2 regions of the Streptomyces sp. NBC_00887 genome follow, and region 2 is predicted to be linked to the other one. Evidence: riboswitches for the same ligand, from Rfam matches in the RefSeq annotation. Region 2 holds a riboswitch; the other holds the start of a gene.
What was found. Region 2 has a riboswitch for glycine ahead of gcvT (glycine cleavage system aminomethyltransferase GcvT). Riboswitches for the same ligand answer to the same signal wherever they lie in the genome.
Positions count from the first base shown of each region.

Region 1: another riboswitch for glycine. It lies ahead of gcvP (aminomethyl-transferring glycine dehydrogenase); the one in region 2 lies ahead of gcvT (glycine cleavage system aminomethyltransferase GcvT).

Region 1 is NZ_CP108788.1:1,215,725-1,220,349, forward strand. It holds gene OG844_RS05530 (DUF5999 family protein) at 236-442, shown strand; gene gcvP (aminomethyl-transferring glycine dehydrogenase) at 513-3,398, opposite strand; glycine riboswitch at 3,590-3,685, opposite strand; gene OG844_RS05540 (PRC-barrel domain-containing protein) at 3,819-4,190, shown strand; gene OG844_RS05545 (DNA polymerase IV) at 4,112-4,625, opposite strand, start outside.
Region 2 is NZ_CP108788.1:4,428,867-4,433,491, reverse strand. It holds gene glyA (serine hydroxymethyltransferase) at 1-625, opposite strand, end outside; gene gcvH (glycine cleavage system protein GcvH) at 644-1,021, opposite strand; gene gcvT (glycine cleavage system aminomethyltransferase GcvT) at 1,113-2,243, opposite strand; glycine riboswitch at 2,401-2,498, opposite strand; gene OG844_RS20050 (AAA family ATPase) at 2,687-3,361, shown strand; gene OG844_RS20045 (enhanced serine sensitivity protein SseB) at 3,504-4,271, shown strand; gene OG844_RS20040 (enhanced serine sensitivity protein SseB C-terminal domain-containing protein) at 4,417-4,625, shown strand, end outside.

The DNA of each region.
Region 1 (4,625 bases), 3.2 Mb from region 2:
CCCGTCCGGACTAGCCCCTTCAGGCCACCCCGAACCACCCGAAGGGACAGTGCAGTTGCATTGAACCGTCCGGCCGGGTGATGCGTCATGAGAGGAGAAGAGCAGCTGCTGCGAAATCCCTGCGGAACGACGCCCGTAGGGCAACACTGGGACCGGACCGACTGATACGGGGGCGGCCATGAACACATCGTCAAGCCGCAGGACACTCGACTCAACGCAGCGAAAGAACCCATCCATGTGCCAGCACCAGCCACCCTGCCCGACCGCGGACTCCAACGACCGGGAAGCCGCGCGCCTGACGGCTCATCACCCGGAACAGGGCTGGAGCCTGCTGTGCAACGGCGTCCTGCTCTTCGAGGACACCGGTGAGCTGCTCCCGGACGGGCAGATCATCGCCCCGCACCGGACGCTGAAGACCGGCCAGGTGATGAAGGCCGCCTGACCGCGGCCGGAGAAAGACGGGGGCCGGCCCGGAGAAGTCTCCGCACCGGCCCCGACGGGTGTCCGCGTTCCTACTGGTCGTACTCGTCCAGCGGCGGGCAGGAGCAGACCAGGTTGCGGTCGCCGAAGGCGCCGTCGATCCGGCGCACCGGCGGCCAGTACTTGTCCGAAGGCGTGACGCCGGCCGGGAAGACAGCCTCTTCACGGCTGTAGGCGTGCGTCCACTCGCCACCGAGCGCGGCCGCCGTGTGCGGGGCGTTGCTCAGCGGGTTGTCCTCCGCGCTCCACGCGCCGGATGCGACCTTCTCGATCTCACCGCGAATGGCGATCATCGTGTCGCAGAACCGGTCGAGCTCCGCGAGGTCCTCGCTCTCGGTGGGCTCGATCATCAGCGTCCCGGCCACCGGGAACGACATCGTCGGCGAGTGGAAGCCGTAGTCGATCAGCCGCTTCGCGACGTCGTCGATGCTGACGCCGGTCGACTTGGAGATCGGGCGCAGGTCCACGATGCACTCGTGTGCGACCAGACCGGCCGGGCCGTTGTACAGGATCGGGAAGTGCGGTTCCAGACGCTTGGCGATGTAGTTGGCCGCGAGTACGGCGACCTGCGTCGCACGCTTCAGTCCCTCGCCGCCCATCAGCCGTACGTACGCCCAGGAGATGGGCAGAATTCCGGCCGAGCCCCACGGTGCCGCCGAGATCGGGCCGACGCCGGTCTCGGGGCCGGCGGCGGGCTGCAGCGGGTGGTTGGGAAGGTACGGCGCCAGGTGCGCGCGGACACCGACCGGGCCGACGCCCGGGCCACCGCCGCCGTGCGGGATGCAGAAGGTCTTGTGCAGGTTCAGGTGCGAGACGTCGCCGCCGAACTTGCCCGGCTTGGCGAGGCCCACCAGCGCGTTGAGGTTGGCGCCGTCGACGTACACCTGGCCGCCCGCGTCGTGCACCTCGCCGCAGATCGCGGCGACGTGCTCCTCGAAGACACCGTGCGTGGACGGGTAGGTGATCATGAGGACCGCGAGTTCGTCACGGTGCTTCTCGATCTTGGCGCGGAGGTCGTCGATGTCGACCTCGCCGTCGTCGGCGGTCTTCACGACGACGACCTTCATGCCCGCCATCACGGCGCTCGCGGCGTTGGTGCCGTGCGCGGAGGACGGGATGAGGCAGACGGTACGCCCCTCGTCGCCGTTCGCCCGGTGGAAGGCACGCACGGCCAGAAGACCGGCGAACTCACCCTGGGAGCCGGCGTTGGGCTGGAGGGAGACGGCGTCGTAGCCGGTGACCTCGGCCAGGCGCTCCTCCAGCTCACGGATGAGGGTGAGGAAGCCCTGTGCCTGCTCGGCCGGCGCGAACGGGTGCAGCGCACCGAATTCGGGCCAGGTGATCGACTCCATCTCGGCGGTGGCGTTGAGCTTCATGGTGCAGGAGCCGAGCGGGATCATGCCGCGGTCCAGCGCGTAGTCGCGGTCGGCGAGCTTGCGCAGGTAGCGCAGCATCGCGGTCTCGGAACGGTGCTGGTGGAAGACCGGGTGGGCGAGGACGGTGTCGGTGCGCAGCAGGTTCCCGGGCAGCGCGTCCTCGGCGTCGGCATCGAGGGCCTCGATGTCGCCGCCGGCTCCGAAGGCGGCCCAGACGGCCGCGATCTGCGCACGGGTGGTGGTCTCGTCGCAGGCGATGGAGACGTGGTCGGCGTCGACGAGCCGCAGGTTCACCCCGCGCTCGCGGGCACCGGCGACCACACCGGTAGCTGCACCGGGAACTCTCACGGTGAGGGTGTCGAAGTAGGCGCCGTGCACCACGTCGATACCGGCGGCCCGCAGACCGTCGGCCAGGATCGTGGCGTACCTGTGGGTGCGCCGCGCGATCGTGCGCAGACCGTCGGGGCCGTGGTAGACGGCGTACATCCCCGCCATCACGGCGAGCAGCACCTGCGCGGTGCAGATGTTGCTGGTGGCCTTCTCCCGGCGGATGTGCTGCTCGCGGGTCTGGAGGGCGAGACGGTAGGCCCTGTTGCCGTCGGCGTCGACGGAGACGCCCACGAGACGGCCGGGCAGGCTGCGCGCGAACTTCTCGCGGACGGCCATGAAGCCGGCGTGCGGTCCGCCGAAGCCCATCGGGACACCGAAGCGCTGCGTGGTCCCGACGGCCACGTCCGCGCCCAGCTCGCCGGGCGAGGTGAGCAGGGTCAGGGCCAGCAGATCGGCCGCGACGGTGACGATCGCGCCGAGCTCGTGTGCGCGGTCGATGACGGGCTTGATGTCACGGACCGCTCCGGAGGCGCCCGGATACTGCAGCAGGACGCCGAAGACGCCGCGCTCGGCGACATCGGCCGGAATTCCGTCGGTGAGGTCGGCGACGACCACCTCGACGCCGGTCGGTTCGGCGCGGGTCCGGATCACGGCGACGGTCTGCGGCAGGGTGTCGGCGTCGACCAGGAAGACGCCGTTCCTGACCTTGCCGACGCGCCGTGCGAGCGCCATCGCCTCGGCAGCCGCCGTGCCCTCGTCGAGGAGGGAGGCACCGGAGGTGGGCAGACCGGTCAGGTCGGCCACCATCGTCTGGAAGTTCAGCAGGGCCTCGAGCCGCCCCTGGGAGATCTCCGGCTGGTAGGGCGTGTACGCCGTGTACCAGGCAGGGTTCTCCATGACGTTGCGCAGGATCACCGGCGGGGTGAACGTGCCGTAGTAGCCGAGCCCGATCATCGGCGCGAGCACCTGATTGCGGTCGGCGAGGCGTCGCAGTTCGGCCAGGACCTCGGCCTCGGTACGGGCAGCCGGAAGATCCAGCGCCTCGGCGCTCTTGATCACGTCCGGCACGGCAGCGGCGGTGAGCTCGTCGAGGGAGCCGTATCCGACCTGGGCGAGCATCTTGGCCTGGGCCTCGGCATCGGGCCCGATGTGGCGCTGCTCGAAGGGAATGCCCTGCTCCAGCTGGGAGAGCGGAGTGCGACGGGGGGTCATGATGGAGGCCTCCTGGTCTCACGACCTGCGAGGGGCACCACGGCGTGGCTGCCCGAACGGCCTCCCCATCTGTCATCTCGACCTGAGAGCTTCACCGGCACGCCCTGAGGCATACCGGCTTTCACCGTCGGTGAGGACGGGGCCCGCCACGGCACGTGCCGTACGGATCCCGTCCTGCTTTCCAGAGTGACCTCGTCCGTGCGGTACGGGGGCCTGAGAGATTCCGGGGAGGAGTTGCTCCTTCGGCGCCTCCGGAATGCTCCGGAGGACTCTCCCGCACAGGGTCAGCAGCCGTGTTCCAGACTACCAGCGGGGCGGCGCCGGCCGTCTCGAGTGGCCGAAGCCCCGGATCTGGCCTTTCGTAGTGCCTGTGGAGCTATTGCGACCACCCTGACCGCAGTGCGACCAGTGGGAGGCACCGTGCAGACCGACATCGATCCGCGCAGCCTGATCGGCCGCAAGGCCTACGACCGCCAAGGCTCCAAGATCGGAACGGTGGACGAGGTCTATCTCGACGACGCCACCGGTGTACCCGAGTGGGCGGCCGTGCGCACCGGACTGTTCACCCGGGACGCCTTCGTACCGCTGGAACCGAGCGAATTCGTCGACGGCACCCTGGTGATCCCCTTCGACCGCGCCCTGATCAAGGACGCCCCCGATTTCGGAGTCGGCCGTCATCTCTCCCCTGAGCAGGAACTGCAGCTCTACCGCCATTACGGGCTGGACTCCGCCGCGCCGGGCGGTACGGGGCCCGACAGGGACTTCGGCAGGCTGGCCGGCCACGAGGAGTAGTCCACGGGGTCCCGCACCAGGGGTAGCGGGTCGGCCGGCCGGAGCTGCGGATCGTCGACACGGAACGTGCGTACCCGGCCCGGCCGCTCCTCCGGCTCCTCGAACCGGACCGTGACACGGCCGACACCGCTGCCCTGCACCCATCCGTGGCCGTGGTCCTCGTGGCGTACGTCGTGGCCTGCGGGCCACCGTCGGCCCGCGAGGCGGTCCGCCCTCTCCTCGGCCGTTTCCTCCGCCGTGACCGGCTCGTCGGGGGCACCGTCGGCCCCGTCCTCCGACTCGTCCGCCACCGCCTGCCGGGCGTCGGCGGCCTGCGCGAAGAGGTCCTCCTGGGTGAAGTCCGCGAGCCCTGTGACACCCACTCCGAGGAGCCGTACGCCACCGGTGGTGTCAACGGCCTCCAGCAACCGCGCCGCGGCTTCTCTGACGACCGTG
Region 2 (4,625 bases):
CCACCAGGCCCGCGAAGTGGGCCATGTCGACCATCAGGTACGCGCCGACCTCGTCCGCGATGCGGCGGAACGCCGCGAAGTCGAGCTGACGGGGGTACGCGGACCAGCCGGCCACGATCAGCTTCGGCTTGGACTCCTTGGCGAGGCGCTCGACCTCGGCCATGTCCACGACGCCGGTCTCGTCGACGTGGTACGGGACCACGTTGTAGAGCTTGCCGGAGAAGTTGATCTTCATGCCGTGGGTCAGGTGACCGCCGTGGGCCAGGTTCAGGCCCATGATCGTGTCGCCCGGCTTCAGCAGCGCGAACATCGCGGCGGCGTTCGCCTGCGCACCGGAGTGCGGCTGGACGTTCGCGGCCTCGGCGCCGAAGAGCGCCTTGATCCGGTCGATCGCGATCTGCTCGACCACGTCGACGTGCTCGCAGCCGCCGTAGTAGCGGCGGCCGGGGTAGCCCTCGGCGTACTTGTTGGTGAGGACGGAGCCCTGCGCCTCCATGACCGCGACCGGAGCGAAGTTCTCCGAAGCGATCATCTCGAGGGTGGACTGCTGGCGGTGGAGCTCGGCGTCGACAGCGGCGGCGACGTCCGGGTCCAGCTCGTGGAGGGAGGAGTTGAGAAGCGACATCAGGGGGTCCCTTGGGTCTCAGTTGCCGGAGAACTCGGAGTACTCGTCGGCGGAGAGCAGGTCCTTCGGCTCCTCCGCGACGCGCACCTTGAACAGCCAGCCGCCCTCGAAGGGGGCGGAGTTCACCAGCGCCGGGTCGTCCACGACGTCCTGGTTGGCCTCGGTGACCTCACCGGTCACCGGCGAGTACAGGTCGCTGACCGACTTGGTCGACTCCAGCTCACCGCAGGTCTCGCCCGCGGTCACCGTGTCACCGACCTCCGGGAGCTGGGCGTAGACGACGTCGCCGAGCGCGTTGGCCGCGAACTCGGTGATACCGACCGTGGCCACACCGTCCTCGAGGGCCGACAGCCACTCGTGCTCCTTGCTGTACCGCAGCTGCTGGGGGTTGCTCATGACCTGAATTCTCCTGTACGCCGGGGAGTGCTGATGAACGGTGGTCTTACGGTGTGAGACGGGACTACGTCACGTGCGGGACGCCCCGTTGTCACTTCTGACGCTTGTAGAAGGGCAGTGCGACGACCTCGTACGCCTCGTGGGTGCCCCGGATGTCTACGCCGACGCCCTCGGTGCCGGGCACGGCGTGCGCCGCGTCCACGTACGCCATGGCGATCGGCTTGCCCAGCGTCGGCGACGGCGCGCCGGACGTGACCTCGCCGATGACCTTGCCGTCGGCAACGACCTGGAAGCCGGCGCGCGGCACCCGGCGGCCCTCGGCCACCAGGCCGACGAGCTTGCGGGGCGGGGCGGTCTCGGCGCGCTCGGCGGCGGCCAGCAGCGCCTCGCGGCCGACGAAGTCGCCCTCCTTCTCGAACTTCACGACCCGGCCCAGGCCCGCGTCGAACGGGGTCAGTGCGGTGGTCAGCTCGTGCCCGTACAGCGGCATGCCCGCCTCCAGGCGCAGCGTGTCGCGGCAGGAGAGGCCACAGGGGATCAGGCCGTGCGGGGCGCCCGCCTCGGTGAGCGCCTTCCACAGCTGCTCGGCGTGCTCGGGGGCGACGAAGAGCTCGAAGCCGTCCTCGCCGGTGTAGCCGGTACGGGCGATGAGCGCGGGAACACCGGCGACGGTGCCGGGCAGGCCCGCGTAGTACTTCAGTCCGTCCAGGTCGGCGTCCGTGACCGACTTCAGGATGGCGGGGGACTCGGGGCCCTGGACGGCGAGCAGCGCGTAGGCGTCGCGGTCGTCGCGCACCTCGGCGTCGAAGTCCCCGGCGCGCGCGGCGAGCGTGTCGAGGACGAGCTGCGCGTTGCCCGCGTTGGCGACGACCAGATACTCGGGGGCCGCGGCCTCGCCGAGGCGGTAGACGATCAGGTCGTCCAGGATCCCGCCGTCCTCGGCGACGATCATCGTGTAGCGGGCCCGGCCCACGCCGACGGTGGCGATGTTGCCCACCAGCGCGAAGTTCAGGAAGGCCGCGGCCTGCGGTCCGGTGACGGTGATCTCGCCCATGTGCGACAGGTCGAAGAGTCCGGCCCGGGTGCGTACGGCGTTGTGCTCGTCGCGCTCACTGGCGTACCGCAGGGGCATGTCCCAGCCCGCGAAGTCGGTCATGGTCGCGCCCAGGGAGCGATGCAGCGCATCGAGGGCGGTGAGACGGGAGGCGGGGGCAGTGCTCATGGGCATGGCTCCAGGGCATGACGACAGAGGATGTTCCCTCCCCATCTGTCATCGGAACCTGAGAGGTTCGCCGAGAGCCCCTGAAAGGGTCAGCCCCTACGGGGGTCGGCTTGCACCTTGGGTGGAGCCGCGTGAACGGCCCGCTTTTCAGATCTGCCTCATCCACGCGGTACGGGGCCTGAGAGATTCAAGGGAGGAACTTGCTCCTTCGGCGCCCGGCGCACACAGTGACCGGGACTCTCCCGCGCGGATTCAAACGGCCGGTATGCAGTTGGCGGGGTCATCATCGCACGCATTGCGCCAGAGTGGGGCGACCGGATCCGCGCAGGCACACCGGGCCGCTCGGGCGCCGACACGTGCCGCCGGAACCGGTTGTCCCGTATTACCTTTTCTTTACACTTCTTGGGCAGGTCAGGTGTGGGTGACTCGGCAGGGGGAGAGCGATGACGTTGCAGCCGTTCGCGACGACCGCAGGGGCAGCGCGCGGTGCGGTGCCCGCGCAGCAGGGTGCCCGCGCTCGGGGGCTCCGGGGCACGCACGCTCCGGTGGTACGTGATCTGCGGGGCAGGAACGGGCTCGGCCCGCGCAGCCTGGACTTCGTGGCGGGTGATGTCGTGGTGGTCTCCGGACTGCCCGGCAGCGGGAAGTCGACGCTGATCCGGCGCGCGGTGCGGGAGCACGCCATCGACTCCCAGGACACCAGGGACCGCTGGGCGGCCTCCCTGCCCGCTTTACTCCCGTACGCCCTCTACCGCCCCCTGGTCCGTGCCGCGCACTACCTCGGGCTGTGGCGGGCGCTGCGCTCGGGCGGATCCGTCGTCGTGCACGACTGCGGAACCCAGGCCTGGGTGCGACGCTGGCTGGCCCGCGAGGCCGGGCGCCGGGACCGCACGCTGCATCTCGTCCTGCTCGACGTCACCCCTCATGTGGCCAGGGCCGGCCAGCGGGAGCGCGGACGGGGCGTCTCCGGATACGCCTTCGCCCGGCACCGCGGTGCGGTCGGGCGGCTGCTGCGCGATACGGAGAGCGGACTGCTGCCGCCCGGTTGCGCGTCCGCGGTGCTGCTCGACCGGGAGGCCGCCACGGCGATCGAACGGATTTCGTTCGCAAACGCATAGACCGGTGAGCTCCGTCCGGCCGTCCGGAATCTGGACGGTCCGGTTGCCCCGGCCTGCGCTGTTCCCCGTGTCACTGCCGTCCGGGCACGGCTCGGACTATGGTTTCTGCCGCACAGCATGGCGAGAAAGGGACACAGACACCGTGGACATTCCGGCCCAGGCCCCCGTCGATCCGCAGCACGGATGGCCGGCCAACGAGCTCGAGGAAGTGCTCAGCGCCTCCCTCGGCGTGCCCGGGGCCGGCGGCCGCCTGGTCGAGGTGCTCGGCCGAAGCCGCGTCTGGGTGCCCCTGCCGAACGGCGGCGGGCCCGACAGCCCCGACCTCGACCTGCCGACGGTCGACATCGGCGGCGCCGCGTTCGTACCGGTGTTCAGCTCCGAGGCCCAGTTCCTGCACTGCGTCGGCGCCCATATCTCGTTCACCGTCGCGCCCGCCCGTGAATTCGCCCGCGGACTGCCCCCGCAGCTCGGCATCGCAGTCAATCCGGGCGGGGCCGTCGGAGTGCCGCTGCCCCCGCCGGCCGTCGCCGAGCTCTGCAGGGCCGGGCGCACCGCGCTGGACGGGCCCTCCGGCGGGCGGGTGCGGCTCTACGAGCCGGACTGGAAGGAGGACCCCGTCGACTTCCTCGCCGCGGTGTCCGGCGAATTCCAGGACATCGGAGTCGTGAGCACCGCGCGCAGGGCGCTGGCCAGCATCGAGGGCGACGACCCCGTCCTCTTCGTCGGCGTCGAGTTCGCTACCTGGGACGGCGCCGGACAGAGCGCCCCGATGGATGCGCTGGGCCGTGCGCTGGGCCGGGTCCAGCTGCCGTGGCCGGTCAATCTGGTCCTGCTCGACGTGGCCCAGGACCCCGTGGGTGACTGGATGCTGGAGAAGGTACGGCCGTTCTACCGGCGCGAGGGGTACTGAGTCAGCTTCGCCCGTGGCGCCAAGCCGGTGTCAGGGGCGGCACATAAGCTGGTTTGATGGCGAGGCCGCACCTGTTGTGCCCGGGTGCGGGACAACAGCACCGCGGCACAACGGGGCAGCGGAACGAAGAGGGGCGGGACCCAGGGTGAGTGCGTCAGGCACCGCGGAGGCCGGGCAGGTCGAGCACATGCTGCGGCAAGTGGCCCCCGGGCGCCCCGACGCCTACGAGGCGCTGCTGCAGGCCCTCACCGACGGCCGGATCTGGATGCTGCTCTGGCACGGCACGGCGGGCTCGCCCGACGCCCAGTACGGCAACATGGAGATCGACGGCCTGGGCTACGCCCCCTGCGTGAC